Regions from separate parts of the Virgibacillus sp. Bac330 genome, predicted to be linked through region 3. Evidence: predicted binding sites of a transcription regulator. Region 3 holds the regulator's gene; each other region holds the start of a gene.
What was found. Region 3 encodes LexA, which represses DNA repair genes until DNA is damaged. Its sites were predicted from a motif close to CGAACATATGTTCG; they were not measured.
Positions count from the first base shown of each region.

Region 1 (11,385 bases), 600 kb from region 3:
AACTCCGATTCGTCGGACATCTAGGGCAGGAACTTCCCGAAGTAACGCTCATGGAGACGAAAGGTTGCTTTCGTCGTGGAAATGAGAAACTCCCACTTCAAGCGAAGCTAAGTGGTGAGTAGTTCACATTTAACTGATTCTTCAGCTTTACGAATTGTTTCATCATCAAAATCTTCATGGTTTGAGTTCACAACACAATCTCCTAATAGTATAATTGTGATAATAAAAATTGTTGCAATAAAAAGTTTCATTCGTATCACATCTTTACAAGAAATAAGAATGGGAACAGATCCAGTAAAACCTGATACGGACGGAGATGGCATTCCGACATTATTGATCGAAACCCTAGAGTTAGTGATACAGATAGAGGAATTGAATTGGAGTTAGGCTTGTAAATATGGATACAAGGTGGTGTAACATATGAAAAAAAGTAAAAAATACATTTTAACTGATGAGTATTTACAAGATGTCTTAGTGAGGTTGGCTCATCATTCATCTGCAATAGAGGGGAACACAATTAGTTTAGCTGATACAGTTTCCATTATTCTTCACGATACAATACCAGGAAACACTTCAAAAAGAGAATATTTTGAAATAGAAAACCATCGAGAAGCATTTAGATATGTCATTGATCATGTTGCAAATGGAGTAGAGATGTCTATTACCGTTATTAAGGACATACATGAAAGACTAACGGATCGCTTATTAGTAGATAAAGGACAATTTAAACAATCAGAGAATGCTATTTTGGGGGCTGAATTCCCTGCAGCAAGCCCCCGGGAAACTCCTACATTAATGAAACAATGGGTAGATAACTTGAATTACCAGTTGAAACACGCACAATCACAGAAAGATATAATAAGTGTTGTTGGTGACTTTCACATCCAATTTGAACGCATACATCCTTTTTCTGATGGTAATGGCCGAACAGGTCGAATGTTAATGAATTATTCGCTACTTGAAAAGGGGAGTCCTCCATTAATTATAAGAGCAGAAGACAAGGCGGAATATGTAAATATACTAGCTAATAGTGATATAGCTAAGTTTACTCAGTTTGCTACTCAAAGAATACAAGAAGAGTCTAAACGTTTAGAACGTTTCATGAATATGAATGAAAAGGCAATAAGCGATCCAAAAAGTACAAAGAATCATGATTTAGAATTATAGCGTGTAAAAAAACGTTTTTGATTGCATACAAAACGCATTCTAAATATAATACAACATATAATTACAAACCAACCGTTCAACGGGTGGTTTGACCCAGCCCTATACATAAATGAATAGGCTTTTTCATCTAACATAAGCAAGGGTATCTAGTTTTATCAACATAATGTTTAAAAACTAGCGAAAGACGTGTATCATGTTCACCTACTTTACGTGTTTCAGTAGCAACTAAGAGCTGAACCATAAATTATGTTTAGCTTTCACTAATATATATTTATATATGGAAACGGTTAGTTTAATTTAAAAAATTAACAAGTATAAAGGAAAACAAGATTTATATATGAAACAAGCACCGTAAATCCTTAATACTCTCAAAGACGTCGCAAATTTTCAATCGAAGGAATTATCATTACCGATAAACGCTTGAAAAGATTAATGGAAAAATGTTGTTAATGTAATAAGCGAAACTTCACCAAGCAAAGGAAAATCTATTCGCTTTATACCGTTTTTTCATTCGAAACTCCAGATGCGATGAAATCACTCTGTAATGAACTAAATGAGAGAATGGGCACAGAGGATGTAAAACCACTCGTTTTAATAAGTGTGATTATACTGGACTTTTTTCTATACACCCAAAAATCCTATTATGAATTTAAATAAATTTATAGATATTTCTAAGAATGTTATATACCATTAAAGGAGTAATTATGACTTCATTACAAAAAGTTTTTATTATAGTTATACTTTGTTTCGTAGCAGCCATTATAGCAACTTTTACTATGCCATTCTTGGGGAATGCGCTGCGTATGGTAAATGTACGTCCCATTTTTGATCTAACCATCTTTTTCATGTTAATCGTCTTGCTAAAAATTACAATTGATAAAAATAATTAGTTACTTGCAATAAAAATAAACGTTCTCTAAGATGATAAAATGAATAAAGACTCAAACAACTCGCTGTGAACTTTATAGCCATTCCTCTTGCAATAGCTGTATTTCAAATATGACCAAACAATATTTTGATGGTTTTCATGATCTTGGATTTTACCTATGAGGCCATTAAGAGCTACTTCTGTATTGTGTGTCGTCAGGTGTGAAGTAAAAAAACGTTGTATTCACTAGCTTAAAAATTATAATTTCATTTTCTTGGATGTCACTAATTTGAAAATGCCCCACGCCATTAAAGATACTATAAAACTTTCTAGCAAGGTTCTACCGCTTAATTTAACAGTTAAAAACGCAAATATAATAAAAGTCCCTGCTCCTAAAACCTTTTGTATAGAACCCTCTTTCAATGTTAACGACCTCCTTTTTCCCTAACCCTAATTGTAACAATTGAAATCTTTCTTTTCTTATAAAGATCACCACATGCCTTTAACTCGTCTCGATTATGATTGCAGGAGGTGTTTTTATTATGAGCAAAAGCTTGCTATGTATTGAATGTTTAGAAACACGATTTTCATCCTGAGTTTTTACTCATGTTTATTTTTATTTGTTTTATGAAAATTAGATCGAATCGTTTGATTTGTTTTAAAGGTTGGCAAAAAGAATGCGCAAGCCAGAAAAACACCAAAGAAATTAAAGGTTGATTCCCCAATATAAACCACTCCGTGCAATATATAGATGATTGATAATCCTATTACAAGCGTGATATTATCTCTTATATTTATTGCTTTTATTCTTTTTTCATCGTTATAATAAGATCTAATCTTTTTTGCTGTTAAATATAAATAAATCGCCAAAAATAGAAATACAATTAAAAGAACAATCCACCTGTTTTTTACTCCGAATAAATCAAACGATATAATGCCTCCAATTACTAATACAATTATTAAAACGTTAGAATACCCCATATAGACAATAGATCGAACACTTTTACTAGTTTCACTAGAAGATTTATCATTAACGTAATCATCAATCAAATCATTAAATTCTTCCTTTGTTAAGGAACCCCCTTCTACATCTTTTTGTTGAATATGACTTAACAGCTTTTTCATCCTCACTTCAACATAAATATTTATCATCATAAAAATGATGGCTACACCAAATAGATAAATATATGGGATATGAACTAAGTTACTTAGTGCAAAAAAATTAAAAAATAAAATGAAACACCGTGACAGAAAATCTATAATGGACAATTTCCTAACCGTTCCACTTAGTATCTTCTTTGAATTCTCTATCATTGAAGTTGTAAAGAGAATAGAGATAAAAGGGGTAAAAAACCACAGAGCTGCAATGCTATTTAATCCAAAGAGATATACAAGTAGGATCAGAATAAAATTGTTTATATGAAAAACTGTATTATAAAACATCAAAATATTTAGTTTTCTATTCATTTTTACATATTCCTCTCCAATATCTTACTCAAGGTCCATATTTTACGAAAATGATACCACGTTAATTTGCTTCATACTTTACGTATACCATTTATTGTAATTGATAAAAATTAATTAGTTACTTATAATGAGAACAAACGTTCTAAAAGGTGATAAAATGAATAGAGAACTCAAACAACTCGCTGTGAACTTTATAGCTATGCCTCTTGCAATAGCTGTATTTAAACACGACCAACAATATTTTGATGGTTTTCACGATCCCGACTTTTATCTGGACTTTACGGATGAAGCCATTAGACTCATTGGAATAGATTTAGCTACCACTAAAAGGCAACTGTATAGCCAATACCATTTGGATATTAAAAGGATTGGCAAAACCACATATAAGTGGCAGCATAAAAATAAAACCGGGGTTTGGGAATATACGCCACATCAACTGCGAGAAATGACCGCTAAAATTTGTACCAGATATTTATATAAGGCTGTGGGCTTTGAGCAAAAGAGAGCCACTTATGTTAATTTTATGCCACCGGATGTGGAGTAATAAAATGGTTTATTTAATAGATTTAAAATTATTATTTCAATTTTTCGCCAAAAATCTATGTTTAAGATTTGCAAAAAGAGAAAGACTAAGTTTTTTTTTTATTTTTTCTTGAGCTTTGAATTGTATTCACTCACATATTTTCTTTAAATATTGATTTTACTTTATTCTTAAAATCAATGTCGGTGGCTATACTGAATATGAAATCATTAAAGATATTTTGTATCCAATATGAATCTTCGGCTTTTTCATCACGCATGAATAGTGAAATAACAATAGAGTGCTCTGCGTTTTCTTTATACAGAGAAGAAGTTAACACAAATGGAGTTGCTCCTCCTTTATACCAGAAGTAATCATCTTGATTTCCTTTTATATTTTCCCCAATTAATATTTCACTAAATAATTTTTTCTCTTCATCACTAAGAATCTCTTTTCCAAGTTTATACATAAGGTCTACGTAATCCTTTGTAGTAGAAGATGGAAGCTTCTCAGTTATTAAATACTGAATTTTCCGACTCAACATTCGTGATGTTTTTTCTTTTAAATCTTCACATTCTCCTTGTTCCGTTTTCTTAAATAGTTCTTCTGATAATGATTGGTAGGAAGCGGACTTCATAGTTTGCATCTTTGTAGTTGCTATTTTCTTCTTATTTGATAAATATCCCGGCATTAATACGGAAGGCGTTAGATAAGTGATTTTATCGTGTGTATTAATTTGCAAATCTCTTAAGCTCTCATTAATAACATCTAACCCAATTCTATTCATTAGATAATCTGTACAAGCATTTGAACTAAATTGCATCATTCCTTTAGCTACGTCTAACAATGATACTTCACTAGAATTATCCATTGATTTTTTCCATTCAGGATGTGCCCCACCATCAGTATTTACAACATAAAACTTGTCAATATAGCTGAGACTCACTTTTTCAGATAAAGAAAGTTTACAGGTTGTAACCAATCTGACAAAATTAAAAGCAATTATTATCTTTACTGTACTTGCCAGTGGAAATTTAACATTTTGATTAAATGTTAAAGTGTCATGTCCATCTTCTTTTATAGTGATTGATAAGTTATCTTTATGTTTCTCTAAATATTCTAGCAAATCATATTCATTATTCTTTAAATTTCGTTTATACTGTTTTATACCAACAAGAAAACTTATAAAAACCATAACAATTACTATTAACGATAATATTATAACGACCATAGTTTCTAGTCACCTACCTTTGTGTCTTCTCTCGAACACACATTATTTCACTAGCGTTGCATTAATTAAAACAAAATATTAAAAACACCCTAAATATTCACTAATTTACATTTTTTGGCTCTCTTAAGAAAAAATATTAAAACTGAAATTACGACGTTATTTATGCAACGCTAGTGAAAAAGTATATCTTCTTTTGCTTTTGTCAATTTGACTCTTTTAATAATCACATGTTCTTTCTTTGCATTCCTCTTTTATTTCAGGAAATTCATTCCCTTCGGATATCGAACCAACTCTAAAGTTACTTTGATAATCAATGCCGATAGAGAAAGTCGCTTCTTTATTATTATTAACTATTCCGCTAATTACCATTCCTCCCATAGGAGTACTATAATCACCTTTTTCAAAATCTACTGTACGGATATCTTTATAGTTATTTTTTAAAAACCTTTATCAACAGCAAAGATTTTATAGCAATTTGGGTAGATTTCAATAATTACAGTCTTTTTCTTTACATTGTTCTTTTTCTTCCGGAAAATTCTTGCTTTTTACCACAAGACTTCTAACTTTTAATTTATCAGTAAAGGTTATAGAAAATTCTTCATTACCATTAACTTTACCATCAACTGTTATACTCCCCATAGGCGATTGATATAGCTCACCTAATTCAATATCTTCGATGCCATGATAATTATTGATTAAATAACTCTTAACAATTGACTTTGCTTTTTCTGATGTTTCATCATCATAAGTTTTTTGACTAGAGTTCACATTACAACCTCCTAATAGTATAATAAATATAATTAAAACAATATTAAATATTTTCAAAGCGGTTCACCTCATCTAATTAAAATAATAAGGGGCAGGATAAATTGAATAATCACATTAAAGATTTAGAGGCTGCTACTATATCTGAAAATACATATCAAGATGACGTTCTACAAATAAAAATAAAGATAAGTGATGACGCAAAAACTTCTTGGTATCCTATCGAAACCATTAAAAGCGCTGATACTGGATTAGACGGTTATGTACTCAAAAACCCCGCCACAAATGAAATCGTTATCAGTTTCAGGGGCACAGAGCCAGATTCTCTTAAAGATTATGAAGAGGATCTTCATGGAATTATTCTTGGTGATTCCGATTATACCAAAAAAGAACATGGAAAAACACCTTATTTAGGAACCCCGTCTCAAGACGCTGCTTTAACAACGGGGAAGGCAAAACTTAACTCCAAAGATAAAACCCTCACGTATACGAACAAAAACCAATTTACAGAAGCTGCGCCCATTGTTGAAAAATATGTAAAAAAACACGGAGCAAACAACATCGTTTTTACCGGACATTCTCTAGGGGGAGGTCTTGCGCAGTATTTCGCTGTCAAACATGACTCAAACGCTGTCACGTTTGCTTCAGCTGACGTGTTTGATCTGTTATCCAAAGAAGATCAAGAACGGGCTTTAAATGGGGAGTTTAAAGATAATATTATTTCTTACACATACCCTGATGACTTCGTGGGAACTTTTTATAAGCACTCTGTTGGTTCTGTATATTATGTCGGTGATCCAGCAGAGAACAATGGAAAAACCCTTAAGACACATCGTATCAAGAACTACGTAAGCGAGGATATGTATAATGAAGAAGGATATTTTCTTCCACACTTATTATATGGTGAAAAAATTAAAGGAAAGTTACAATCCTCTCCACTGGAGTTGAAAAATAGTGGCGTTCATGACTTTCATATTCGCATCCAAACAGAACTTATGCATCAATTAGCCACGGAAATGGAGGAAAGTGAAGAACTACTTGCAACCACAAGAGCTGCGCTAATTCGATTACTGGAAGATCATCTAGATTCAATGAAACAATTAAGAAATACATATAGAAACATAGTTGGATCAGGAAAATACGATAAATTAAATACCTCTCATGTGGATGAAATATTTCGTGAATTAACAAATGTTGGGGCAGATGGAATTCCTTCTTTAATCGATATAGATGTGTTTGAACATCTTTTGGAAAAGCTTCGAAAGAATCAAAATGATACAGGAGAAATAGCTTACCATATGGTTAAAATGAGTAAAAATTTTAAACAAATCGATCAAATACTTGCTCAATGGCTACATATACGTTAATAAGGGGATTGTGAAATAATGAGTAGTAGAAGTGATTGGTGGAAAGATTACCTAGAAACTAAAGCACAGAAAGAAGCGTTAGAGAAGCAAATTAAACAGAACTTAGAAGAAAATGTGGACATTACAAAGATGCAATTAGAGCACAGTTACGCTGTTTTGTCACTTTTACAAAAACATCAGGTTATTTTAAGCAAAATCAACCAATATTTTGACGGAAAAGCAAATCACGCCTTAATGGAACGCTTTATAGATAATATAACTCAACTCAAAGAAATGGATCGTATTTACAAGGAAAACTATGAAAATATTCAACTTAAACAATGGTTTTGGTAGCAATAAATCTTAATAAAAGAATACATTCATTGAAAAGAAGAAGCTTTGAACTAAAGTAAAGAAAATATATACAATTATATACTTGGTCTGTCATATTTAACTGGAATCAGGAGATGTTACGCATTATTAACATTGACACAATTAATAAAGAGTTAGTAAAAGACATTAAAAAGGAAACAAAATACAAAAGAAAAAATGCTCAATTTATTAAAAGCCAACAAATTTTTTTAGAATGGAAAAACAGATAAAAATTAAGCGATTCTAACTTAGAAAACCATTTACTTCCTTACATTCAAATAAAAATAGATGAACTAGAGTCATACTCTATTAAAAATTTTTAAAGTCCGTTATTCCTTCTACAATTGTTTCTTTACCTATAGCATTTTTAGCTTTTTTATTTACGCTTTTCCTTAAAGATACAGATTCCTGGAAAGACGGGATAGGTGCTGTTATGAATATGATTTCTTCTGCATACGGCATGATAGCCCTTGTTTATTTTTAGTCGGGATTATAATGTATAAAGGTATTCTTTTTGTACATTATAAATTTACGTTCGAATTTTCAGATAGAGTGTATTATAAAGTAATCCAAACTATATTTTATGATCATTTAATTAAAATTAAATTCAACTACTCAGAGATTACTAGATTAAATAAATAACAATTGGATCCATTAGTATACAATGAGCTGTAGTTAAACCTAATTTAAACTACAGCTCTAACCTCACCCAAAATATAAAACTACGATTTCCTCCTGCCTCTCTTCGGGAATTCAAAGGTTATTTTCCCTTCTAAATCCAACGTTAAATACGCATCAAACTTCTTCCCTTTCTTACTTTTAAACCCCTTAATCAAATTCGTTCGCTTTCCTTTTAAAAGAGATTGAACAGCTGTTTGGGGCAACTTCTTCGTTAACATTGTTTTAGGCAGGCTAAATGTACAGCCGTCTTGATAGCCACTACATCCGTAAAATTTCCCCTTATCTTGCAATTTACCGGTTTGACACATGGGACAATCGCCAACATAGGATTGCTCTGACACCTGGTTGATTTCACCTTTTAACGTTGCTACTTGATTAGGTGCTTGTTCCAATAAATAAGTAACGAATTTCTTTATATTAGCTACAAATTTATCCTGAGAGCCTTCCTTTCTCCCTATTTTCGCTAGATAAGTTTCCCATTTTGCTGTCATTTCTGGACTAGCTAGCAATGTCCCATCTACAGCTTGGCAAAGGATTTTCCCTTTTGATGTTACGTACACCACATTTTTCTTTATTTCAATATACTGCTGGTGTTTTAACGTTTCAATAATACTTGCCCTAGTAGCCTCTGTTCCAATGCCTTCCTTTTGTTTTAAAATATGCTTTGCTTCTTCATCCTCAACGTCCTTTCCTGCATGTTTCATCACCTGAATTAAATTACCCTCCGTATACGGTTTAGGAGGTTGCGTTTTTCCTTCTTTTATAAATACATCGATCATGCAAGCATCGCCTTGCTTCATGGCAGGAAGCTGCGCAGGTTGTTCCCTTTGCTTCTGTTGCTTCTCCTGTGGAAATAATACCTTCCATCCTCGATTCTTTTCTACTTTTCCAGTTTTATAAAAGCTTAACCCTCGCACATCAATGATTACTTTTGTTTCTTCATATTCATAATCGGGTGCAAACATGGCCAAGGTTGTTGCTAAAATTTCTCGATACACATCCTTTTCTTTTTCTGTCAAACGTTCCAGCTGTGGAACTTGTTTGGTTGGAATGATGGCGTAGTGCTCTTGTACCTTCGAGCTATCCACGTACGCTTTTCTTGCTGCTGGATACTTCACAGAAAAAGAAATACCTAAAGACTCTTGATAGGCAGTCAAGTTTTGCTTCACATAAGCAAATTCATTCTCTGTAATAAAGTGACAGTCCGTTCGAGGATAGGTGACCAATTTCTTTTCATACAACCCTTGAACAATCTCTAGCACCATCGATGGACTATACTTCCGTTGTTTGTTCATCTTTGTTTGTAACGTAGATAAAGAGTGCAGCTTCGGAGCTCTCGTTTTCTTTTGTGCCTTTTCTAGTTCTTTTACTTTCCCATCCTGCTCACCTTCTTGAATACCATGAGACTGTAAAATATCCATCGCTTTTTGTTTGGTATCATAGCGCTGATTATGTTTAGCTTCAAAGCTTTGCTCATGCACCGTCACATTTCCTCCCAGCTCAAAAAATGGCTGGGACGTAAAGTTTGCAATTTCTTCTTGACGTTTATAAATCAAATAGAGCGTTGGTGTTTGTACGCGCCCAACACTAAATACCCCTTGTAACCCTTTCTTTTGCAAAAGCAATGTGTATAAACGAGAAGCATTCATGCCAACTAACCAATCACTGTACTGTCTTGTTTGTGCTTCTTTATATAAAGCAATGTAGTTATTGCCATCTTGTAAGCGTTGCAATCCTTTTTCAATCTCTTCGACTTCCAAAGAATTGATCCACAATCGTTTTATCGGTTTATGGTTTGCACCAGCTTGTTGCAAAATACTTCTTGCAATATTTTCTCCTTCCCTGTCACTATCTGTAGCGATAATAATGCCTTGCACTTGGTTGCATAAATGCTTCACCACTTGAAATTGTTTCTGCTTATCTTTAGCTACTTGAAACTGAAACGCCTCAGGCATAATAGGCAACTTATTCAAATCCCATTTCTTCCAACTCTGATTATATGCTTCAGGAGGCACAAGCTCCACTAAGTGACCAAATCCCCAAGTAATATATGCTTTTTCTCCATTAAAAAAACGACTATCTTGCACTTCCAGATACCCGTCTCGTTTGCTTACATTTTGAAACACATCGCCATAAGCTTTTCCTTGACTTGGTTTTTCAGCTAAGATTAGTATGTTTCCCATTTAGATATTTCTCCCTCTTTCCCGCTCATAATTCCAGCTCAAATGCCATTTGTTTACCTCTTTTTATCTTAGCCTGTTTTTGAACAAAACTGCTATAATCTTTATTTCTACATACATATTCAGGAATATATTTTGCAAATGAATAAACACTTTCTTTTCCGACAATAAAATGATCTAAAAACTGTATATTCAGTTTTTCCGATACCTCTTTCAGACCTTTGGTAATTTGTTTATCTTCAGGACTTGGTTCAGGTATGCCTGAAGGATGATTATGAAAAACAGCAATCTTTGAAACATCGTCTTTTGACAATAATGCCTTTGTAAACACCTTTCTATCTACAATACTTGCATTCGGTGACCCTTTAAAAAGTTCATTTACAAACACTACCTTATAATCGGAATCGCAAGCAATAATCCCAAAGGATTCTTGCCAATCATATTGATAACCAACTTTTAAGCTTTTCTTCACCTTTGCATTGTCTTTTAACAAGTTACTTCCTACAATCTCTTGATTAGCAAAAAAAGAGCTGAATTCATCAAATCCATGAAAAGTAGTGATAGCGTTTTTCATTTCATAAGCCGTCCCCCTACCACCATCTCTTTCGGCAACCTCACTAATAGGCGGGGCATATTTACTAAGACGATACGGGATCATTTCCCTATTAGATGTAATTGTATCACTAATTTCGTTATAACTAAATCCATCAATCACATCTATACCAAACGTCTTAAAATAATTCCCCATTTCTACCTCATTATCCGTAGACATAGTATCGTTTGATAGA
Region 1 is NZ_CP033048.1:1,248,881-1,260,265, reverse strand. It holds gene D9780_RS05695 (Fic family protein) at 421-1,167, shown strand; gene D9780_RS21035 (hypothetical protein) at 2,294-2,458, opposite strand; gene D9780_RS21030 (hypothetical protein) at 2,636-3,190, opposite strand; gene D9780_RS05680 (YhjD family protein) at 3,660-4,046, shown strand; gene D9780_RS05675 (serine hydrolase) at 4,177-5,253, opposite strand; gene D9780_RS05670 (DUF1433 domain-containing protein) at 5,470-5,673, opposite strand; gene D9780_RS05665 (hypothetical protein) at 5,740-6,021, opposite strand; gene D9780_RS05660 (Tle-like phospholipase domain-containing protein) at 6,123-7,385, shown strand; gene D9780_RS05655 (hypothetical protein) at 7,404-7,718, shown strand; gene D9780_RS05650 (type IA DNA topoisomerase) at 8,459-10,600, opposite strand; gene D9780_RS05645 (JAB domain-containing protein) at 10,626-11,385, opposite strand, start outside.
Region 1: D9780_RS05680 (YhjD family protein) is a predicted target of LexA. The motif match lies at 3,633-3,646, and genes of this name have one in related genera.

Region 2 (11,385 bases), 310 kb from region 3:
CATCGTTTAAAAGAGACGTACGAATTAGCTTTCAGTAGATGGAATGAATCCAAGCAGTATGAACAAGAGGCAAAAGGGTTAAAGCAATCGGTACAAAAAGTAATGGAAAAAGTAACAAATTATGAACGTCAGTTGCAAAGAGTAGCTGATTTATATGATATGATTCGAGGTCAAAATCATCGAAAAGTCTCGTTTGAACGTTATTTGCAGATTGAATACTTAGAACAAATTATTGCTGCAGGAAATGAGCGGTTAAAAGAACTGTCAAATGGGCAATATGCCTTTATTCGTAGTGATCGTCAAGAATCATACGGGAGACAAAGTGGTCTCGCTCTTGATGTATATGATGCTTACACAGGCCAAACGAGAGATGTAAAAACTTTATCAGGAGGAGAGAAGTTTAACGCTTCCCTTAGCTTAGCGCTCGGAATGTCTGATGTGATTCAAAGCTTTCAAGGTGCTATTTCCATTGATACGATGTTTATTGATGAAGGTTTTGGTACGCTTGATGAAGAGGCATTGAATAAAGCAATTGATACGTTAGTCGATTTGCAGCAGTCAGGAAGAATGATTGGCATTATTTCTCATGTGCAAGAATTAAAAGCAATTTTTCCAGCTGTGCTTGAAGTAACGAAGTCCAAAGACGGCTCTAGCAGAACAAAATTTTTAATTAAATAGAGCTTTTTCCTTTAAGTTCGCTCGCTTTAAGAAGTTGCAGTATATACTGGATAAGTCAAAGTTATAGCATGGATGATGGCTCATTTTGAGCGAGCCATCATCGCTTTTGAAAATCACGCAAAGAGAGACTCTCTAGATGTTTAGGAAATGAAAGCGAGCATACACTTTACGAGAAACAGTAATGCAGCATTGGGGCTTCGCTTTTTGAATGATTCCGAATAGTTGTTCATTATGTTGCAGGAAAGTACGTTTCTATAACTTAGCAATTTGTGATTTTTTTTACATTATAGGAAAGTATATAGTTCATAAGCAAAATGACAGCTTTTTGCTATAAGAATGGACGAAAAGCCAAGTTTTTCTACTGGTGTTTCTGTTCGCTTTTTAAACTTTCCATTAATATATTAGCTATTATTCTACCAGCTGACTTAGGTGCTGTTTTGCCTGGTAAACCGAGCGCGTGCACAGTTTTTATCCCCCGTTTTTGTGCAGCTACGAAGTCTACGCCACCAGGTTTTGAAGCCAGGTCAATAATTACGGTAGAAATCGACATCTTGCTTAAATGTTCATCATCGATAGTTAAGGAAGGGATTGTATTGATACAGATAGCCATATCAGCTAGTAGCTTATGTAGTCGATTAGGTTTTATAGGAGTTAACCCCATTTCTGTAACCCTAGCTAAATCTGCATGGTTTCTAGCTACTACATATACGTTAGCACCGACTGCATGAAAAAGTCGTGCTACTGTTTTCCCCACTCTGCCAAATCCAAGCACACATACATTTGCGTTATGAATCGTTTCCTCCGTTTCTTCTATCGCAATTTTTAATGCCCCCTCTGCTGTTGGGATAGAATTATAAATCGCAACGTCGTCTCGATCAAATAATCGTATTAAGCTTCGTTGTGCTGCTTTACACATTTCCTGTAAGTAATCATTTGCAGTTCCTGTATAAATGGTGCAATGATCAGGAGTAGAGGAAAGTATTTGTTCTGTAAGATAAAAGTGTCCATTTGCATACATGATTTCAACTTGGCCCCTTTCATCTGTCCCTGCAATAGGTAAAATAATCGCATCGATAATAGAAAGATCCATATGCTCTAATTTGGCATGCTTCACATTAGATTTATCAAATGAAACTGTATCAAATCCAATTAAATATAAGTTGTTTTCTAATTTAGCTAATGTTTCGATAACATGTATATATCTTTTATCCCCACCGACTACGAGAATATGCAGCATCGTATCATCTCCTTTTCGTATTTGGCCGATCGCCGGTTTTTGTGGCGAATGCTATTACTTGAAACTCTAAATTCTATACATAGTATAAGTGAAACAGGTTCACTTATTTATTGTATAATAGGACAACGTTTTATATGAAAGGTTTTTTACGATAAGAGTAATATTGTTGTATTTGGAGATAAGGGTTTACATACTCTTTTTTTCAGAAATTTGGTAGGAGAATCAGCCTTCTAATTGAAGTTTTTTAAAGCAACAGAGCATGATGTAGGAAAAAACCTAGCGTTTGAGTGATTTTGCGTTGGGATGTTTAGAGCATTTGTTTATGGTAAATTAAAGATAGTAAAGCAAATCATATGAAAAGGAGATGTTTTTACTTATGACTACAGTTACATTAGGAAAATCAGATATCGTTGTTTATCCAATTGGGTTAGGTACCAATGCTGTCGGCGGGCATAATTTGTATCCAAATATGCTTGATGAGGAACAAGGAAAGAATGTTGTGCGTACAGCCTTAAATCAAGGGATTAATATGTTGGATACGGCATATATTTATGGACCCGAACGCTCTGAAGAGTTAACTGGTGAAGTGATGAAAGAATATAACCGGGAAGATATCGTGCTGGCAACAAAAGGAGCGCATAAATTTGTTGGTAATGAAGTGGTCATGGATAATTCACCAACTTTTTTGAAGCAGTCCGTCGAAGATAGTCTTCGCCGCTTGCAAACAGATTATATTGATTTATATTATATTCATTTCCCAGATCAAGATACACCAAAAGATGAGGCAGTGGGAGCGTTGAAAGAATTAAAAGATGAAGGGAAAATTCGTTCCATAGGTGTATCTAATTTCACATTGGAACAATTGAAAGAAGCGAATAAAGATGGTTATGTAGATGTGGTACAAGGCGAATACAATTTACTAAAACGTGAGGCAGAAGGTAGTTTTTTCACTTATACTGAAAAAGAAAACATTACATTTATTCCTTATTTTCCACTGGAATCTGGCTTGCTTGCTGGAAAATATACTAAAGATCAAACATTTACAGATTTACGAGCTGAAAATCCGAATTTCCAAGGTGATACATTTCATGAAAACCTTGAGAAAGTGGCGAAATTAAAACCAATTGCCGAGAAATATAACGAAGAAATTGCCCATATTGTTTTAGCATGGTATCTCACCCGTCCTTCTGTAGATGTCCTTATTCCAGGTGCCAAGCGGCCAGAACAAGTAGTTAGTAACAAACGTGCTGCTACGATTGCACTTACCGCAGAAGATGTGCAGTTAATCAGCGATATTTTCACGCGATAGGAAGAATTTGGGGCGTCTTTTTTCTTACCTAACTCATCAGATGTTTGAAATCTTATGAAATCATTAGAAAAGGCTTAGTTGCAGAGAAAACCACCAGTGTCGTAATGAACTGGTGGTTTTGCATTACTGAAAAGTATATGCAAATTCCTATTGAGGTCACTTAGCTCATGTTGTCACTCATTTTTATTTCTCCATTAAGCATAGTGCCCACCAATTTTTTTGCTCCTTTCGATTGTAATGCCTGCATCTGTATAGCTAATGGCACGGAGAATGGAGGTAGGTCCATATTTTGTTCGGATCGCATCCATTGTATAGCCAATATCCTCTTTTTTCGTACGATTTTCAAATAGGCTCAGTTGTGTATCTTGTTTCGTATATAAATTGGTTAAAGTCACATATACTCGACGAATACTACTCCTACCATCGTAAAAACGAAAAAACAACCCCATACAAACATGATACATATCCATTGTGGCGTTAGTTGGTATAGAAATAGAAGTAGAACGAGAAAAGCCGCCCCCTGTTTCTTTTGAATAACTAATTCCAAGTTGAATGGTTTTTCCTGCCATCTGAACGGTTCTTGCTCTGCGGCATACTTCTTCGCAAAGGTCCAGTATACAGACATGAACTTCTTCTTTTGCGTAATCGCGTAGTAATGCAATACCATGGCCAAACCCCTTTTGCTTTGTTTTCACAAAATTGCCGATGACGGGACTCAAATCAATCCCCCATGCATGCCAGTATAATTGCTCTCCCATAACCCCGAAACGTTTTCGTAGTCGTTGTAAGTCAAAACGCGCGAGTTGTCCTAATGTTATAATGCCCATTCGTTCGAGATTTTTCTTCATTCTGCTTCCAATTCCCCAAATCGCCTCCACTGAAGCGGGCCACAGTTTTTGTTGTACATCCTCATATGTACATTCGGCAATGCCTTGTTTCTTTGCATGAATATCCATCACGACTTTAGCAAGAAACTTATTATCTCCAATACCAATGGAGCATGTAATGCCAAAACATTCTAGAATATCATGTTTAATCCGTTGCGCTATAATTAGACGATTTCCAAATCGCCTTTGCAATCCGTTAACAGTAACCCATACTTCATCAACAGAATAGGGATGGATCGCCTCTTTTGGAACATATTGATAAAGTAATTTAGTTATTTCTGTGGACACTTCTAAATAGTCTGCCATATGTGCTGGAACAATATGTAGATCTGGATCCTTTGGTAGTTCAAAATAACGGCTGACATTACTCATTCCATATTTCTTTTTGAGTGCAGGAGAAGCAGCAAGTACAATACTACCTAAACGGTTGGGATCGCCTACAACAGCTAATAAAGTTTCCATTGGATCAAGCCCTAATTTAACCGCTTCTACACTGGCGTAGAAAGAACGCATATCGATGCATAAAACATCGTTACGGGGATAAACGGAATAATCCATCAAACATCATCCTCATTAGAAAAACTTGGGGTTATTGCTACAGCTTTATGGTGAAAGCCTATCAATGTAATGAAAAAGATTCTACACCTTAAAAGAACATTTGTTCTTATTATAAGCAGTTTTGCCCCATGTTACTAGTGGTATTTAATTCCAATCATCAACGTTTTGTTAAAAATGAAGTGCAATCTATATTTTAAAAATTATTTCAGTAAGCAGTGATAAATTTAACATGAAAAAAAGGATTGCCCTTCACCATATGGAAATAGTTATATACAAATTTACAAGCATGCGATAATAAATGAAGATAAGAGGGGAAATGTCTGGTGAAAGAAAGTATAGAAGCATATATAAAGAATGAGTCAAGATTACAAGGGGCACTGATAGGTATAAGTATAAGGGATGCAAATACCGGGAAAATGATTTATGAGCATATGGGAGATACGCGATTTCTTCCAGCCTCCAATATGAAACTACTAACAGCTGCGGCTAGCTTGAACGTGTTAGGGGAGAAGTACTGTTTTAGTACGGAGTTACGTACAGACGGAGTGATAGAAGGAGGAAAACTAAAGGGGAATTTATATGTAGTTGGTAAAGGGGATCCAACGTTACTGCCAGAAACGTATCAACGATTTGCTCAACAATTGCATGCATTAGGAATACATTTTATTGCAGGAAGTATAATTGGTGATGATACGTGGTATGATGCTGTTCGCTTGTCGCAGGATGTAATTTGGAATGATGAGACTTTTCATTATGCATCTTCCATCTCTGCATTAACTGTTTCACCAGATCATCGGTACGATGCAGGAAGTGTTTATGTGAAAATATTGCCTGAAAAATATAGAGATGATGCTAAGATATCTGTATCACCAAAAACAGCCTATATAGATGTGTTCAATACGATAAGGACAGGGAAAAAAGGGGGAGAAGAAGATGTTACCATGATAAGAGAGAGGAACGGAAATACGATTTATTTATCAGGAGAAATTCCAGAAGGTGGGGAGGGGGTGGAAGAATGGCTAGCCGTTTGGGAGCCAACTGATTACGCGCTACATATTTTTCAAGCAGCGTTAAAAAAGCAAGGAGTGTTCATAGAGGGGGGGATGTGTCGTGGGCAAGCCCCGGATAGTTCAACATTATTATATAAGCACCATTCTCCCGCTTTAAAGAAACTAATGCTTCCATTTATGAAAAATAGCAATAATACCATTGCGGAAATACTTGTAAAGGAAATGGGTAGACAAGTTTACGGAGAGGGCAGCTGGGAAAAAGGGTTGCAAGTTTTAGAACGGGAAATGGACGGCATAGGAATGAATTTGGAAACAATGGTTATTCGAGACGGTTCAGGTATATCACATATAAACATGATACCTGCGAACGAAGTAACCAAGCTACTATACAAAATTCAAAAAATAGACTGGTTTAATACATATTTACATGCGTTACCACATACTGTTGCACAAGAACCATGTATGCTCGGTACACTACAAGGGCGTATGGAAAAGCTTGATGTCAAGGCTAAAACAGGGACCATTTATGGTGTAAGTACGCTTTCCGGATATATGCACACTAAAAAGGATAATATCATCTTCTCTCTGTTATTAAATCATTTAGTAGATGAAGACGAAGGTAAAGAGATAGAGGATCGTATTTTACACATTATAGCAAGCGTATGATAAAGTACTAGTTTGCGCTTTAGTTTTATAAACGGAGGCTTTCGTCAAATCCTTATGAAGAAACCCTTCGTCTTTCTATGGAGGAAAAGCTATGGCAACAACTAATTTGAGAAATGTCTAGGGTTTTAGTCAGATTCATAAGGTAAAAGTTTTGAAAACCATCATCTGGGGAAAAGCAATAGCACCAATAATAAAGAAGGGGGTTTTCAAAATGACAGCAAGCCAAGTTGGATTTGCTTTTTTATATGTGGCCGCTTTTTTGCTCTTAGGAAAATGGGTGCGAGTAAGGGTTGCTTGGTTGCAGAATTTATTTTTACCAGCATCCATAATTGGAGGTTTTATAGCTTTAATGCTTGGACCGCAAGTGCTTGGGAAAATACTACATCTTTTTGTAGCAGAAGACTCTTTTTGGGTGAATGGGATTTTTCCGGAGCAAGTGACAGCAGTCTGGAGTGATTTACCGGGGTTATTCATTAACGTCGTTTTTGCTTCACTGTTTCTTGGAACTTCTATTCCAGGATTACGAAAGGTATGGGACTATGGTGGACCACAATTAGCTTTTGGCTGGACAATTGGCTGGGGTCAGTATGTGATAGGAATTCTGTTAGCTATACTTGTATTGAGTCCCGTATTCGGTCTGCCGCCGCTAACTGGTGCCCTTATTGAGGTAGCATTTGAAGGAGGACATGGGACAGCTGCTGGTTTAGCTGGAACATTTGAAGAAATTGGCTTTGCACAAGGATATGATTTGGCAGTAGGTCTTGCTACAATTGGGATATTATCAGGTGTAATTGTCGGCATTATTTTAATTAACTGGGCGGTACGAAAAGAAAAAACACATGTAATAAAAAATGTACAAGGTTTTTCAGATTTACGAAAGCAAGGAATTATGGAATTTGAAAATCGTGATCCGGCTGCTAAAATGACTGTACGACCAGAGTCTATTGAACCATTGTCGTTACATTTTGCGTTGGTTGGCTTAGCCGTATTAGTCGGGTACCTCCTTTTACAAGCTCTCATATGGCTAGAGTCGGTTATTATTACACCGTTTACAGACTCTACGTTTATGACTTATATCCCATTATTTCCACTTGCCATGATTGGCGGGATATTTGTCCAGAAATTTTTTAATAAAATAGATAACGCACAAATTGTAGATAGAAATATGATTAATCGAATTCAAGGGTTTGCGTTAGATTTACTAATTTTAACGGCTATAGGTACAGTATCCATTGATGTAATAGGGGATTATATTGTTCCGTTTCTGTTACTAGCAATTACAGGGATAGTATGGAATGTGTTGGGATTTTTAATTTTAGCACCAAGAATGATTCCCTCTTATTGGTTCGAACGTGGAATTGGTGATTTTGGGCAATCGATGGGAATTACGGCAACAGGTCTATTATTGATGAGAATTGTAGACCCTAGAAGTGAAACACCTGCTTTTGAAGGTTTCGGTTATAAGCAACTTGTATATGAACCATTTCTTGGCGGAGGTCTCGTAACAGCTCTTTCTGTACCGCTGATTTACCAATTTGGAGCAATACCATTCCTTATTTTTGCAATTATTATGTGTGTAATTGGTGCTCTGGTAGGCTTGTTATACTTTGGAAAAAGATGAGCATGTAAAAGATGAACATGTAAGGGAAAAAATTGACATCGCTGATCTTTGGCTATTTTGTCCTTCTCATTGATTTTCAATTTCCATTTTTTAACGATGTAAGTCATTAAATAAACAATCCGAACTTGTTTTGTCCACCATATGGTCCATTTCGTTCGGATTGTTTATGTTACAATTCAATAGGGGAAGTCTTAACCTTCATTTGACAATTTTAGTATATCCAATATTTTAAAGAAGATGCTAAGGAGGATAGCGACAATTGTTGCTAAACCCATACCTGATAAGGCAACGGAGCCAATCTGCACAGTCGTACCACTTACCCCAATTACTAATACAACGCTTGATAGGATTAAATTTTGCGAACGGTTATAATCTACGTTTGCTTCTACTAGCATGCGTAGTCCACTTGCTGCAATAATACCGAACAGTAATAAAGATATCCCTCCCATAACAGCGGTAGGAATAGAAGAAATCAGTGCTGCAAGCTTTCCTACAAACGACAATATAATAGCAAGAACTGCTGCCATACCAATGATCCATGTAGAGTACACTTTCGTGATTGCTAATACGCCGATATTTTCACCGTATGTTGTGTTAGGTGTAGAGCCAAAAAAGCTAGAAATAATGGTCGATATGCCATTACCTGCTAGTGAACGGTCAAGACCAGGGTTTTTGGCAAGATCTTTTTTAACAATATTCCCTGTTACAAATAGATGACCGATATGTTCAGGTACAAGCACAATGGCTGCTGGTAAGATGGTTAAAACAGCTCCCCAATCAAATTTCATTTGATAAAATTCTGGCATGGAAAACCAGCTTGCTTCACGAACTGCTGAAAGATCTACTAATCCAAAAAAATAGGCGATGATATACCCTGAAATAATTCCAATTAAAATAGGGATGATTTTCAAAAAACCCCTTAACGTTACCCAACAAATAATTGTGATTAATAAAGTGAGTAAAGCGACGATAGCTGTGTCTGAGTTAATGGTCCATGATGCATCTGCTCCAACTGGTGCGATCCACCCAGCCATTTCAGCAGCAGTAGGTACAAGTTCTAATCCAATAACCGAAACGATAGCTCCCATAGCAGCAGGTGGGAAAATGATGTCAATCCAGCTTGTGCCAGCAAGTTTAACGATAAAGGCGACGATGCATAGGACAACACCGACAGCTAAAAAACCACCTAATACATAGCTGTAACCCTCTCCACCAGCATAATCTGTAAGAACTGCTGTAACAGGTGAAATAAATGCAAAGCTAGAGCCTAAATAGGCAGGAATTTTCCCTTTTGTAATTAATAAGTAAATTAATGTACCAACACCATTCATCATTAATATCGTTGCTGGATTGACCCCAAATAAAATGGGAACAAGTACCGTTGAGCCAAACATGGCGAATAAATGCTGGATACTAAGTGGTAAACTCGTTAACAAAGGCAAGCGCTCATCTACTTGTATTTCTTTATGTTGTGTCACGTTGTATTCCTCCTATTAATTTAACGGCTACCGTGCTGCATAAGAAAAGCACCCTGCCGTGTTTGTGCATGCAGGGTGCTTTATAAAAGAAAAACAAGCTTATTTCTTTTATCAACAGATTTCTATCTGTTTCACCTTGGCAGCCTCACGGGACTGAATTAAAGGTAACCGTATCAATTTATCCTTTGTATTATCCCAATTTATCTAGCATTTGTCAATATAGTTTTTAGATTTTATGTCATTTGCTTATTTTATTTCAATGAAATACTGCTATTAATAATCTAAAGTCTGTTTCTTAACTCTGTTTTTAAAATTTTTCCACTAGCTGTTTTTGGCAATTCTTCAACAATGGATATGTGGACAATATAGGAATCTTCAGAATGTTGCTTGCAAAAAGAAAGGAGGCTATCTTCAGATATGGTGTTTTCATTTTCGTTTAAAACGACAAAAGCGTGTGCAATTTCCCCTTTTTCTTTATGCGGTATAGGAACAACCGCTACTTCCTGTATGGATGGATGTTGCTGTAAAGTTTGCTCTAAGTAGGCTGTAGATATAGCACCTGTGGAATGAGGAATATCTTTTCTTGCTTCTTGTACATGAATACGCCCATTTTCATCTACTGTCCCTCTATCACCTGTGAGAATCCAACCATCTTCAAGTGTTTGCTGGTGTGCAGCATGCTGTAAGGCACCATTTCCTTTGACGATAATATCTCCAATTTCTTTCCCGTTCGGTGCTACATCTTCCCCTTTATGATTAATTACACGGACTTCCGTTTGTTCCATAAAAATCCCCACCTTGTTCCGTTTTTTCATAATATACGTTATTATGAAATTATAACACAAAATGTTGAAAGCGTTTAAAAAATAAGTTTAAATGGAGATGGAGTAGGAAATGGATGAATAGAGTGAATAAATAACAGCAACGAATCAAGCTTGTCAGTATTTTTTAAAAGGTCAATATGTAAAAAGGAGGGAGAAAAGAATCTTCTTGTGAATGGCTTAAATATGAAATATTTGTTATGATAATTATATTGTAAATGAAGGATAAGCGTGTTGATGTCATTTTATTATATTTTATAAGAGGAGCGCTTTTTCCTACAATATAGAAGTAAGTTTATAGGAAGGTGGAAGTTTTTATGAGTCTAAATAAACCCAAAATAGTGGTGTTGGGGGCGGGTTATGCAGGGCTAACAACAACAAAACGCCTTATGCAAAAATTGTCTCCTGAACAAGCAGAAATAGTATTAGTTAACAAACATAATTATCATTATGAATCTACTTGGTTACATGAGGTTGCTGCAGGAACGATTAATCCAAATCAAGCTCGCGTTATAATTAGTGATGTTATTAATCCAAATAAAGTAAAGCTTGTCGTTGATGCTGTAACAAAAATCGATAAGGATAACCAACGTGTCATTTTAGAAAACAGTGAATTGGATTATGATTATCTTGTTGTTGCTCTTGGATTTGAATCAAATGATTTTGGAATTAAAGGCATGGCGGAACACGCGTTTGCTATTGAAGATATTGATTCCAGTCGTGTAATTAGTGAACACATAGAATATCAATTTGCAAAATATAATTCAGGTGAAACTGTTGATGAACATAGCTTGAATATTTTAGTTGGTGGTGCTGGCTTTACAGGAATAGAATTAGTTGGGGAACTTGCAGAACGTGTTCCACAATTATGTAAAAAATACGATATTGATCGTAATAAAGTAAGAATTATTAATGTAGAAGCAGCTCCATCTATTTTACCAATGTTTGATAAAGAGTTGGTTGAATATGCGAAGAAATCATTAGAAAATCGTGGCGTAGAAATTAAAATTGGCGCGCCAATTTCAGAATGTACAGAAGAAGGGTTCATTGTAGGGGAAGACAATGAACTGATTAAGGCTGGTACAATTATTTGGACAGGCGGCGTAAAAGGAAGTTCTGT
Region 2 is NZ_CP033048.1:2,160,085-2,171,469, reverse strand. It holds gene D9780_RS10155 (AAA family ATPase) at 1-678, shown strand, start outside; gene dpsA (dipicolinate synthase subunit DpsA) at 1,037-1,915, opposite strand; gene D9780_RS10145 (aldo/keto reductase) at 2,292-3,224, shown strand; gene D9780_RS10140 (DNA polymerase IV) at 3,419-4,669, opposite strand; gene dacB (D-alanyl-D-alanine carboxypeptidase/D-alanyl-D-alanine endopeptidase) at 4,993-6,345, shown strand; gene D9780_RS10130 (sodium/glutamate symporter) at 6,557-7,966, shown strand; gene uraA (uracil permease) at 8,158-9,444, opposite strand; gene D9780_RS10120 (AMP-binding enzyme) at 9,726-10,229, opposite strand; gene D9780_RS10115 (NAD(P)/FAD-dependent oxidoreductase) at 10,583-11,385, shown strand, end outside.
Region 2: D9780_RS10140 (DNA polymerase IV) is a predicted target of LexA. The motif match lies at 4,763-4,776, and genes of this name have one in related genera.

Region 3 (11,385 bases):
GTTTGGAACGGTTTTAGCAATAGCGTTCAATACTTTTCCAGAAGATGCCCTTGTAGCTAGTGTATCTTGTTCCGGTTCAAAAACTGGAAGCTCTTTGTCCCAATCTGCAGGAAGTTCACCGTTGAGAGCAAGCTCAAACTGATTAGCTAATTCTGGGTACCTCTCTTTATACATTGCTAGATGTTGATTCCAGTTTTCCTCCTCTTCAACACCTCTTTTAACTATTTTTTGGTTGAAATCTTCATATACTTCTTCGGGCACATAGAAATCTTCTTCGTGTGTCCATTTATAAAATTCTTTTGTCAGTTTCACTTCATCTTCACCTAATGGAGCGCCATGAGAAGCTGCCGAAGCAGATTTATTTGGAGACCCATATCCAATGATAGTTTTCACTTCAATTAAAGTTGGTTGTTCTTGATTTTCTTGCGCTGCTTTAATAGCTTGTCTAATTTCATTGACATCGTTACCATCTTTGACAGTTAATACTTGCCAGCCGTATGATGCAAAACGTTTTTCAATATCTTCAGAGAAAGATTTATTTAAATCCCCATCTAAAGAAATATCATTAGAATCATAAAGTGCTATCAGTTTACTTAATCCCAGATGTCCTGCTAAAGACGCAGCCTCATGAGAGATACCTTCCATTAGATCGCCATCGCTCACTATTGCATATGTAAAGTGATCCACCACCGCAATATCTTCTTGATTAAATTTAGCAGCCAAATGTGCTTCTGCCATTGCCATACCGACAGCCATACCAATACCTTGTCCTAAAGGCCCAGTAGTTGCTTCTACTCCATCCGTATGATGAACTTCAGGATGTCCGGGCGTCTTAGATCCCCACTGTCGAAAGGATTTTAGATCATCCATGGATACTTGGTAACCAGATAAATGTAGTAAACTGTACAATAACATAGATCCATGGCCTGCTGATAAAATAAAACGATCACGATTAAACCATTTTGAATTTTTTGGGTTATGGTTCATAAAGTCAGTCCATAACGTATAAGCCATTGGCGCTGCTCCCATTGGGAGACCTGGGTGCCCAGAATTTGCATGTTCAATAGCGTCAATAGACAATGTCCGGATTGTATTAATAGATTGCTGCTCAATTGTATTTACCATTTCAGTAAAAACTCCTTTCATAATCATGCCTATACTCATTCTATAATGAAACCTATTTTGCTACAAGTGAAATCATGCACTTATAGCAAAATAGGTATTACTACTTATTGTTGTGCTTTTTTTGTAAATCTTTTACTTTTTTCGGTGTTACATCATTTCCCTCTGGATCAACTACTTTCATTGTTTTAAACTGATTTTTAAATGATTTTCTTACACCCTGTAAGTATTCCTGACGTAATTTTTTTTGTTCGTTTTGTTCAGAAATAGTTAGTCCGTCCGCTTTAGATTTTCTTGCAAGCTCATTAATACGTTCGATCTTACCTTTTGATAGCATCCATCTACCCTCCCTCAGCATATATTTTCATTCCGTTAAATGTTAAGTTTTCGTTGACAAAAATTGCACTTTCTTTCATTGTACAAGAGATGTCATTGAGATAAAATAGGTGTGCTTATCAACATGATTTATTTACAGTACCATATAAAAAAGAGAAGGGCAAAGAACTTGTCCTTCTGAGAATAATTTTATTTTTGTTTGCTTTTGTATTCTTGATAGCGTCTATGGACAGTAGCCTTTGATACATTGTAACCTAGACCATTTAATGTATTAGCAATTTCTTTAAACGTCAGACCAGTTTGGCGTAAATTAATAACTTCTTCAACAGGAAATTCTAATCTTTGCCTTCCTGGGGCTTCATTTCTATTCGAAAGATTTAAAGTAGGATCATAACCTTTTGCAATCGCCTGCTTCATCCCTCTTTTTATCTTCATATTATGTATTTTGCGTTGATACTCCTCCACAATTCCAACGATCTGCAACACCATGGAATCTGCTTCCGATAACTCTAACTTTCCTCCATGAAAACTTGTATAAATTGGAACATGTAATTTCTGCAGCTGGTGAAAAAGGGCAATTTTTGTATTTCCCCTACCTAACCGAGTCTCGTCTTGAATCAATAAACAATCTGCCCTTTTTTGAGAAAAAATCTCTAACATCTTAAATATCCCATCTCGATCGATACTATATCCGCTCTCTTGCTCTTGTATACAAGCGACCACAGCAAGTTGATATTCAGCTGCCAGTTTAACCAACTCCTGTTTTTGTCTTATTAATGATGTTTCTTGAGTTTCTTTGTCAGTACTTACCCTACAATATACAACTGCCTTCACAATGTTTACTCCTTCTATCATATTAACTCATTATAATAGAATAATATAAGAAACCTAATGTTAATGCAAAAGCTACAAGATAGAATGCGTCTGTTTTGGTCAGTTTTTGAAACATCTAATAGCCCTCCTTATACAATATAGAACTTTTGTTCGTTTTATACACTTATTATACTCGAACATATGATCTTGTCAAGCGTTTTTTCGAACGAATGTTTGCGCGAAGTTTTATCTAATGGTAAACTAAGGTTAATTAATATTATGTGCGAGGTGATAGATTCATGACTAAACTTTCCAAAAGGCAACAAATGATTTTAGATTATATAAAAGATGAAGTAATGCAAAAAGGTTATCCACCATCTGTAAGAGAAATTGCCAAGGCTGTGGGTTTGGCATCTAGCTCGACTGTTCACGGGCATTTAGCTAGAATTGAAGACAAAGGCTATATTAGACGCGACCCTACAAAGCCAAGAGCAATTGAGATCTTACATTTGGAAGAAGAGAATCCTATTCCAAAAGAAGAAGCACTTTATGCGCCTGTTATCGGAAAAGTAACAGCAGGATTACCTATAACAGCTGTAGAAAATATTGAAGAATATATTCCACTTCCTGCAAATACAGCTAACCCTGATGATAGTCTATTTGTTTTAGTGATTGAAGGAGAGAGTATGATTGAAGCCGGAATTTTAGATGGAGATATGGTAATCGTTAAACAGCAAAACACAGCACAAAACAGTGAAATTGTTGTTGCAATGACAGCAGATAATGAAGCAACCGTAAAACGTTTTTTTAAAGAAAAAGATCATATACGATTACAACCAGAAAATGCAACGATGGAGCCGCTTGTATACGATAATGTAACCATTTTAGGGAAAGTTATTGGATTGTATCGACATATACACTAAAAACTGCCAATTGGCAGTTTTTAGTGTATAAATATTGGGTTACTATGAATTTTGTTCTGTCAATATTCCCCTGTATAATGAACAGGACAATAAATATGCACATAGTAAACGGGGCTCTTTTCCTTAATTTGCGAAAGGTAAAACAATGAATAACAGTATTCTTCGAGGCACAACTGATGCGTAGTGGCATGTTGCTTTGCTTCTTTCAAGATTTCTTGCATCTTTCTCATATTAGAGAAGGGATTGCCTACAAAATTATAACGAAGTGCTGTTGGAAAACTAATTTTTTTGATATCTTGATCGATACTAGAAATAATGTTAGAGCAATATACTTCTCCTTTTTTAGGATGATGAAAATCCCTTAAGTTGTTTTGATAAACAATCATCAAAGTTTTATTCCAAAAAACATCTTCTTGGGAATCATACAGGTTGGATTCATTAATATTGAATCCTTTATCATCAGCTGTAAAGTTAAATCCTTTACAAGTAAATATGTAATTATCCTTAACTACTTCCCACATATTTGGTTTTGTTTGAAAAGAGGCTAGTCTTCTATTTAACTCTTGTAAAAAATAAATTTTTTTATCTAATAACTCTCTCTCTAGCAATAATGTCTCTAAATAAGTCTCGTTAAATCCCGATACATCTGTCAAATCTTTATAATCAAGCCAGTTCTTAATTGCTTTTAAAGGTACACCTAGTTCACGCAACCAAGTCACATTACTAAACTTTAAAGCATCATTCAAAGAATAATACCTATATCTATTATCTTTAACAACAGAAGGAGTAACTAAATTCTCTTTATCATAATAACGCACTGTGTCACTAGACACCCCATGAAATTTGGCTATGTCTCCTGTTTTAAAATATTTTTCAGCCATATGTTAAAAACTCCTTTGTTTTGTCTTTAAAAGCGACTAGCATAAGGTGTGTAGATGTTATCTAACATACTATAGAATACGTTACAATTCTAAATTTATCAACGGACGTTACACAACTTAATAAGACAAAAAAGGAAGAAAAAATTGAAAAAGACCTGTATAATGAATACAAGTCTTTTTCTCTAGTACTATAAAAGGGTACCTGCTTGAATTCGTTTATTCAAGACTTGAGGTTAACATATGGTATTGAAGAAACGCTTTTATTTCAATTACTCAGTAGCTACGTTGCTTAACTGTGTCAGAATTTCACTATAAGACGGATATGGATGAATTGTATCTTTTAGTTTACGGAAGGGAATATGGAATGTTTTCATAAGTTGCAATTCGCCTAATAACTCACAGGCTCTTTCCCCTAAAATACTCGCTCCAATTATAAACCCATCTTGATCACAAATTATTTTGGCTTCTCCAGTTGTCTTTTGATCAACAACAGCCCTATCTAATTCAGAATAGCTTACTGTATAAACATTAAACTTGTCTTGAAATTTCTCCCTTGCTTCATTTTCAGTCATCCCTGTTCTAGCCAATTCTGGATGTGTGAAGGTGCACCAAGCTGGGTGTTGCTCTATGGGGGTATGCATTTCTAAAAATGCATGTCGCATTGCCTGTTTAGCTTGAAAGCCAGCCATATGAGAAAATAAATAAGGACCAACCGCATCTCCTACAGCATAAATGTTGCGAACTGAAGTTTCATTATATTCATTAACTTCAATGCCTTTGTTAGTATAGCAAATCCCCAAATCATCTAAACCAATATTTTCTATATTCGGCTTTCTACCTAAGGCAAACAATATATGTTCTGCTTCAATATGTTCAAGTACATCGTTCCTATTTATAGTTAGTGTTGTAGTACCATTTGCTTGTTTTACTTCAAGCGCCTTCGCAGATGTATACAGTTGCACCCCTTCCTCTTCCAACGTACTCTGGAGCTGGTGTGCTAAGCCCTTTTCCTCTCTAAACAAAATACGGTCAGCCATTTCAACTAGTTTTACTTGCACTCCTAACCGTTGAAAAGCTTGCGTTAATTCAACACCGATAGGGCCGCCCCCTACAACGATTAGATTTTTTGGTAAATCTTCAAGCTGAAAGACGTTCTCATTTGTTAAATAGTTAACCTGATCAATTCCTTTAATAGAAGGGATAAGTGCTCTTGATCCAGTGGCAATAACTATATTTTCAGCAGTAATGATTTTATCGACTACACGTATGCTATGTTGATCGTTAATTTTCGCATCACCTTGAATATATTCAATACCTGCAGCCTGTAATTGCTCTACTGCCTCCGCTTGATGCGCTTTTTTTATTAATTGACGAACTTTACTCATTATTTGCTTCCCATCGACTTCAATGTTGGCATATTTTTTTGCCGTATGAATTTCATCAGCAAGTTGAATAATTGCTTTACTTGGAATACAACCCGCCCAAGTACATTCTCCGCCTGGCTTATATTTGTCAACTAATACAACTTTTTTTCCCATACTAGCTGCTTCCATAGCGGTGTTTAGACCACCTGCTCCTGCACCAATTATTGCTACATCATATGTGAACATTGTACAACTACTCCTTTATCTATAGTTACTATGTTTGTAAGTATAAACTATGGAACGATTCCAGAGTCAATACGTATTGCCATACTCCGGCTTACAAAACTGGATAGTTCACTCGAATCTGTTTTCTTCCGTTATATTTAGGTTTTACTTTGTATGGCGATCACAAGGGTCATCCGAAGTGTAGTAGCATATTTGCCACTCGGTATAAAGTATGCGCAACCCACCTATATACTTCGTCGTGTTTCTGTCTTCCAGAACTCCTCTTTTTTGATGATATTCTAAACAAGGTATAGAATGCGAAACCGTCTTATTTTACAATAAGTAAAGTAACTATTCGCCCTTTACCGTCTAATGAACTAGCGTTTATAGGAAATATTAACTAAAATATTTTCTTTTGATCTCTTTCCTCTTTTAAAATTTCTACAGCCTCTCTAAAACGTTGTGAATGTATAATTTCTCTTTCCCTTAAAAATTTCAGGCTATCGTTTAAATCAGGATCATCAGACATATCAATAATCCATTGATATGTCGCCCGTGCCTTTTCTTCCGCAGCAATATCTTCATACAAATCGGCAATGGGATCTCCTTTGGCCTGGATATAAGTGGCAGTGAATGGAGCGCCTGCTGCATTATGGTAGAACAGCGCTCTATCGTGATTAACAAAATGTTCGCCAAGACCAGCCTGCTTTAATTGTTCGGGAGTTGCATCTTTCGTTAATTTATAAATCATCGTTGCAATCATTTCCAGATGCGCAAATTCTTCAGTTCCAATGTCATTTAAAAGTCCTACTACTTTATCTGGTATAGTATAGCGTTGGTTTAAGTAACGCAATGCAGCAGCAAGTTCTCCATCTGCTCCTCCATATTGTTCAATGAGAAATTTTGCCAACATTGGATTACACGTACTAACCTTTACTGGGTATTGTAGCTTTTTTTCATAATACCACATCTTGTCTTCCTCCTATCCAAAACGATATGATCTATATAATTTTAAACTTGCCATGGCCAAGGGGTATCTTTCCAATTCCATGGATAGTCAGAAAAACTTTTTCCAAAATGCATAAGTGGTCCAAATTTCTTTTCAAAGTCCATTTTTAATTGCATCGTTTCCTTTGATAAATTATTAAATTGTTGAATAGCTTCAAGATCGTTAGGATGGGTATCTAAATAAAGGTTTAAATCAACTAGAACAAAATCGTTTGCTTGGATTTCTTCGAGTTGCCGATAATATTCGGGAGGCATTTGCTTATTCACCTTGTTTGTCTCCTTTATGAGGTTCTGGATAAGGACTATATAATTGAGGCCAAAGTGTACCATGATAGAGCGCTTCTTTTGAAGTGTTAAATTGTTCTAATCCATATGGTTGAAACCCCATATATAATTGAGGTGGAGTAGCATAACTTTTCACTTTAATGGGTTTACATGGATCATACGGACTTATATACGGTTTCCAGTATTTATATTGCGTAAACATAAATGTCTCCTTTCTTTATCGTCTATTATATATATATATATGATTGTAACTTGCATTTATTCTTATATTCTTATTAATGATACAGACAAAAATGTACACTACCAAAGTTTAGCAGGTGCCCTCAACATAGATAAATACTAATATAGCTGTTATAAATCCCATTAAGACTTTATGAAATCGAGTAGGAGGGGGCGACTAACCCCCGACCTCTCACACCACCGTACGTACGGTTCCGTATACGGCGGTTTCATTTAAGTCCAACGCATCGTTTGATATCGTTTATGTAGACTCTTTAAGCCTAGGTTTGACCAGTATCGATCACCTAATGCTCTATGTAAGATCGGACTTTTAGCTATACGCCAATAAGCCTTTCTCGTGTTTGCCCACTCCCATGCTTTTCCTTTACTAATTCCAAGTTTTATTAAATTCTTGTATTTTGTTTTGACTTTCTTCCATTCTTTCCAGCGTATCATTCGCATCCTTCTTCGAATCCAGCTATCCAAAACTTCAAATATAGAGGGCGTCTCTGCTAGCTGATAGTAGCCTAGCCAACCTACTAAGTATCGATTTAGCTTTGCGATTCTATCCTGCATATTCATAGACTTCTTTCTTGAGGTTAGTTCTCTGACACGCTGTTTAAAGCGTTTGATACTTTCTTTAGAAACCCGAATCTTTGGGTTCTCTTTATGGAATGTGAAAGAAAATCCTAGGAATTTACGCTTCCATGGGCGGTCTACTGCACTTTTCTGTTCATTTACTTTTAATTTGAGTTTTCCTTCGATAAATGTAGTGATACTTTTCATCACTCGCGATCCCGCTCTCCTCGATTGAACATATATGTTACAGTCGTCCGCATAACGGACGAAATGGAGCCCCCTTCGCTCTAATTCTTTATCTAGCTCATCTAAAACGATGTTGGATAGCAACGGACTTAATGGTCCGCCTTGAGGGGCTCCTTCTGTGTTTGGTTGAACGATTCCGTCCTCCATAATGCCAGCTTGGAGATACCTACGTATAAGTTTAAGTACTCTCGGATCTTTGACCTTTTGGCTCAGTTTCCTCATTAATCGGTCGTGATGTACTTTATCAAAGAATTTCTCTAAATCCATGTCTATAACCCAGCGATAGCCATCTTTCATATAGCTTCTCGCTTTCCTAACCGCGTCATGTCCTCGTCTGTTTGGGCGAAAACCATAACTATGTTCAGAAAATGTTGCGTCATAGATGGTTGTTAGAACTTGTGCGATTGCTTGTTGGATGAAACGGTCTAGCACGGTAGGAATTCCTAGCTTCCTCACTCCGCCGTTTGGTTTCGGGATTTCGACACGGCGAACGGGTTGAGGATAGTAGGTACCTGATTCGAGTTGTTCTCGAACGGAAGCCCAGTGTTCCATGAGATGCGCTCGTAGGTTTTGTACGGGCATTTCATCCACACCGTGGCTTCCTTTGTTACGTTCGACACGTTTCAGTGCACATATTAAGTTTTCTCGTGATAGAATGCTTTCCAACATGATATCTAACTCCTACGTGAATGGCTCTTTCTTCTTGTGTGGCAATTTCTCTCAGCCCTTCTAGTGTCCCCCACGGGATTCACCGCTTCCTTCACTAGGAAGGTTTTCTTGTTTCTGCTTCATCAAGTATTGCGTACTCCGAAGCGACCATTCTTCTTCAATGATTCAGCCCTTCCTAGAAATATCTAGTACTACGGCTTCGGCTGACTTCTGACAGTTCAGCGAACACTTACATGTTCGGTTACGGCGTGTGCACCGCTTTTCTGTCAGATCTCCCGGGGTAAGCACACATTCTTCCTCTCCATATCCCCACTTCATTTACTCTGTGTACCCTTTGGCAGTAAGGACTTTGACTTGTTGTGCAGTCTCATCCAAGTACACCTAGCCTTCTATGAAGTTCGTGTTCCTAAGGGCGGAGATTTGCCGCCGACTTCCTTCAGATTCTGGGTCACCCCAGACACCCTTGTCTTAGGCTAACCACTACTACTGCCTTCGTGGTTCGGGACTCGAACCCTAGAGAATGTGTGCATGCCTGGCACACACAAAGAAACGAAGCACTGATATGCTTCGTCACCATACAACATTTCGTAATTCTTTTTCTTCATTACCAGTTTTCAGCATTCCATCTGATTGCTCTTTCAGGATAATGCTGTTTACATTGTCTAAATTTATTATTGTATTTTTACTTTTGTACCAATTAGAATCATAGCGCTTTAAACTAAAGAAAAAATCTTTTTTACTTTCTCGCTCTTCCTCTGTAACAATTTCAGTACCATCTGTCATATGAAACGTGATTGTATATTTTTTCACTCCTTACACCTCCTTTATTTCTATAATATGATAAAATTAATAAATTTTCTCGTTTTACACCTTATCGTAAAAAGAGCATTAAAATAAAACGTTGTTTCATTACATAAAATAATTACTACAAAAATCACTTATGTACTTACCATCGTAGCCTAACTAACTATTTTTTGATTCAATCCAATCTAAACGTGTATAATCTATTTTTGTTCTGCTACTATAAATGCTATTTTTAAAATGTACAAAAACGATCATTTATTGTACGCATTTTATCCCCATTATAAATTATAATCAGCCGGCCCTTGTAGTAGCTAGCTTTTGGCTACCCAATTCATGCGAATATAGGTCAACATGCTAAGTTGTAATATTTATGCACATGTATAGATAAGCACGCTTTAAGCGCAAGCGTACATACTCTAGACAAGTAAAAAACTACATTTTGAAAGAGAGATATATTTTACAAGAAAGCCCTTCCACCATCCTTGATAAACTTGTTAGTCTCCTAGGAATATCTAAGTTATAGCGATATTCTATCATGCAAAAAATACTGCCCAACTGTTAGAATTTATTTTAACAGTTGGGTTATTATCGACACGAGTACTTCGTATACTATTCTACTCTAACGTATTTATTACTTGCTGTAACATAATAAATTACGCCTTTGCTATTTTTAACCTTATACTGGTAGCCATTACCAACTTTTAATTTGTTTATGATGGTTGGAAAACCATCTCCTTTCTCTAGATGGCCAACAACATGTTTATCCGACCAAGAAGGTTGTTTATAAAAACGAAGCTTACCATTGTGAATAGATTCTACTCGTTTATCAATAAAGCTAGCAAGTGTATCCATTGATTCATTATAATACCCTTGTAAATCTCTTTTGTACACCCAAGAGTAAAGTTCTTGAAGGAGTACTTTGTTTGGCTCCGCCTGTTGCACAGTATACCTCTTTCCTTTATACTTTGACGGTATGGTCTGGCCTGTGTAATATCTCTTAGCTGTATTACGAAGATATACCTTGTCACCAGCTTTCATTGTTTGGTTAATACGTTGGCCGGACTCATTAGACATACTGCCAACAACTTGCACAAATTTTGGGTGTGCCGTAATAAAATATTTATTATCACCCTTACTATTTTTCACTTGATACATAGGTGATCCATGAACAAGGTATTTATCAACAATTATCCAACCATGACCAGGTTTAAAAGTGCCAGATGGGTTGTTCCACCTTGGAGTGTCATAGTAATTTACATTTTCAATGTAAACATTTTTTATACGAGCTCCTGTTAAATCCGTTCCTATAGCTCTAACACCTTCTGGTTTTGCCGGCTTGGATGGCTTGGGCTCTAACTCAATTTCATCCTCCCAATGAAGATAGTAATTATAAACATCAGCTATAAATTCTGCCCAACTTACACGATTTGGTTCTAGCCAACTTTGTGGGTCACTCCTGCGGCTAGGGTCAAGCGTTGAATGCGCAACAATGTCCTTTTTTGGATTCAACTCATATTTTTTACAAAGATAAGCATGATACCAAACATAACGATCGTATGCTTTATCAAAGTTTCCAGTACGACAAAGCTCTATACCAATCGCAATATCGTTGGCATCATCGCCAAACATTTGGTTATCTCTTGGTACATCATAGCGTACATGCCAAGCTTTTTCATCTAAAGGAATAATCTCTAATATCTTATTGTCATCAATAAACGTATGAGCAGATATGTTGGGTTCAATATTTTGAAAGTAATGATAATGTGCATCCGCATCTGCATTATTATTCGCTGTTTCATGAGCAACTAAAAAACTTACACCTAGATTCTTAATTTGCGGGCGGGCATTTTTATTTGTAAGGTAACGACGTTCTAGCAAATACTTATCTTTAAGCTTCTGCATGTTATTTAC
Region 3 is NZ_CP033048.1:1,847,552-1,858,936, forward strand. It holds gene tkt (transketolase) at 1-1,125, opposite strand, end outside; gene D9780_RS08650 (DUF896 domain-containing protein) at 1,226-1,459, opposite strand; gene D9780_RS08655 (YneB family resolvase-like protein) at 1,648-2,292, opposite strand; gene lexA (transcriptional repressor LexA) at 2,571-3,194, shown strand; gene D9780_RS08665 (MerR family transcriptional regulator) at 3,254-4,075, opposite strand; gene D9780_RS08670 (dihydrolipoyl dehydrogenase family protein) at 4,345-5,685, opposite strand; gene D9780_RS08675 (manganese catalase family protein) at 6,065-6,634, opposite strand; gene D9780_RS08680 (spore coat protein CotJB) at 6,676-6,927, opposite strand; gene D9780_RS08685 (spore coat associated protein CotJA) at 6,932-7,159, opposite strand; gene ltrA (group II intron reverse transcriptase/maturase) at 7,411-8,673, opposite strand; gene D9780_RS08695 (hypothetical protein) at 9,241-9,480, opposite strand; partial or broken gene D9780_RS08700 (N-acetylmuramoyl-L-alanine amidase family protein) at 10,852-11,376, opposite strand.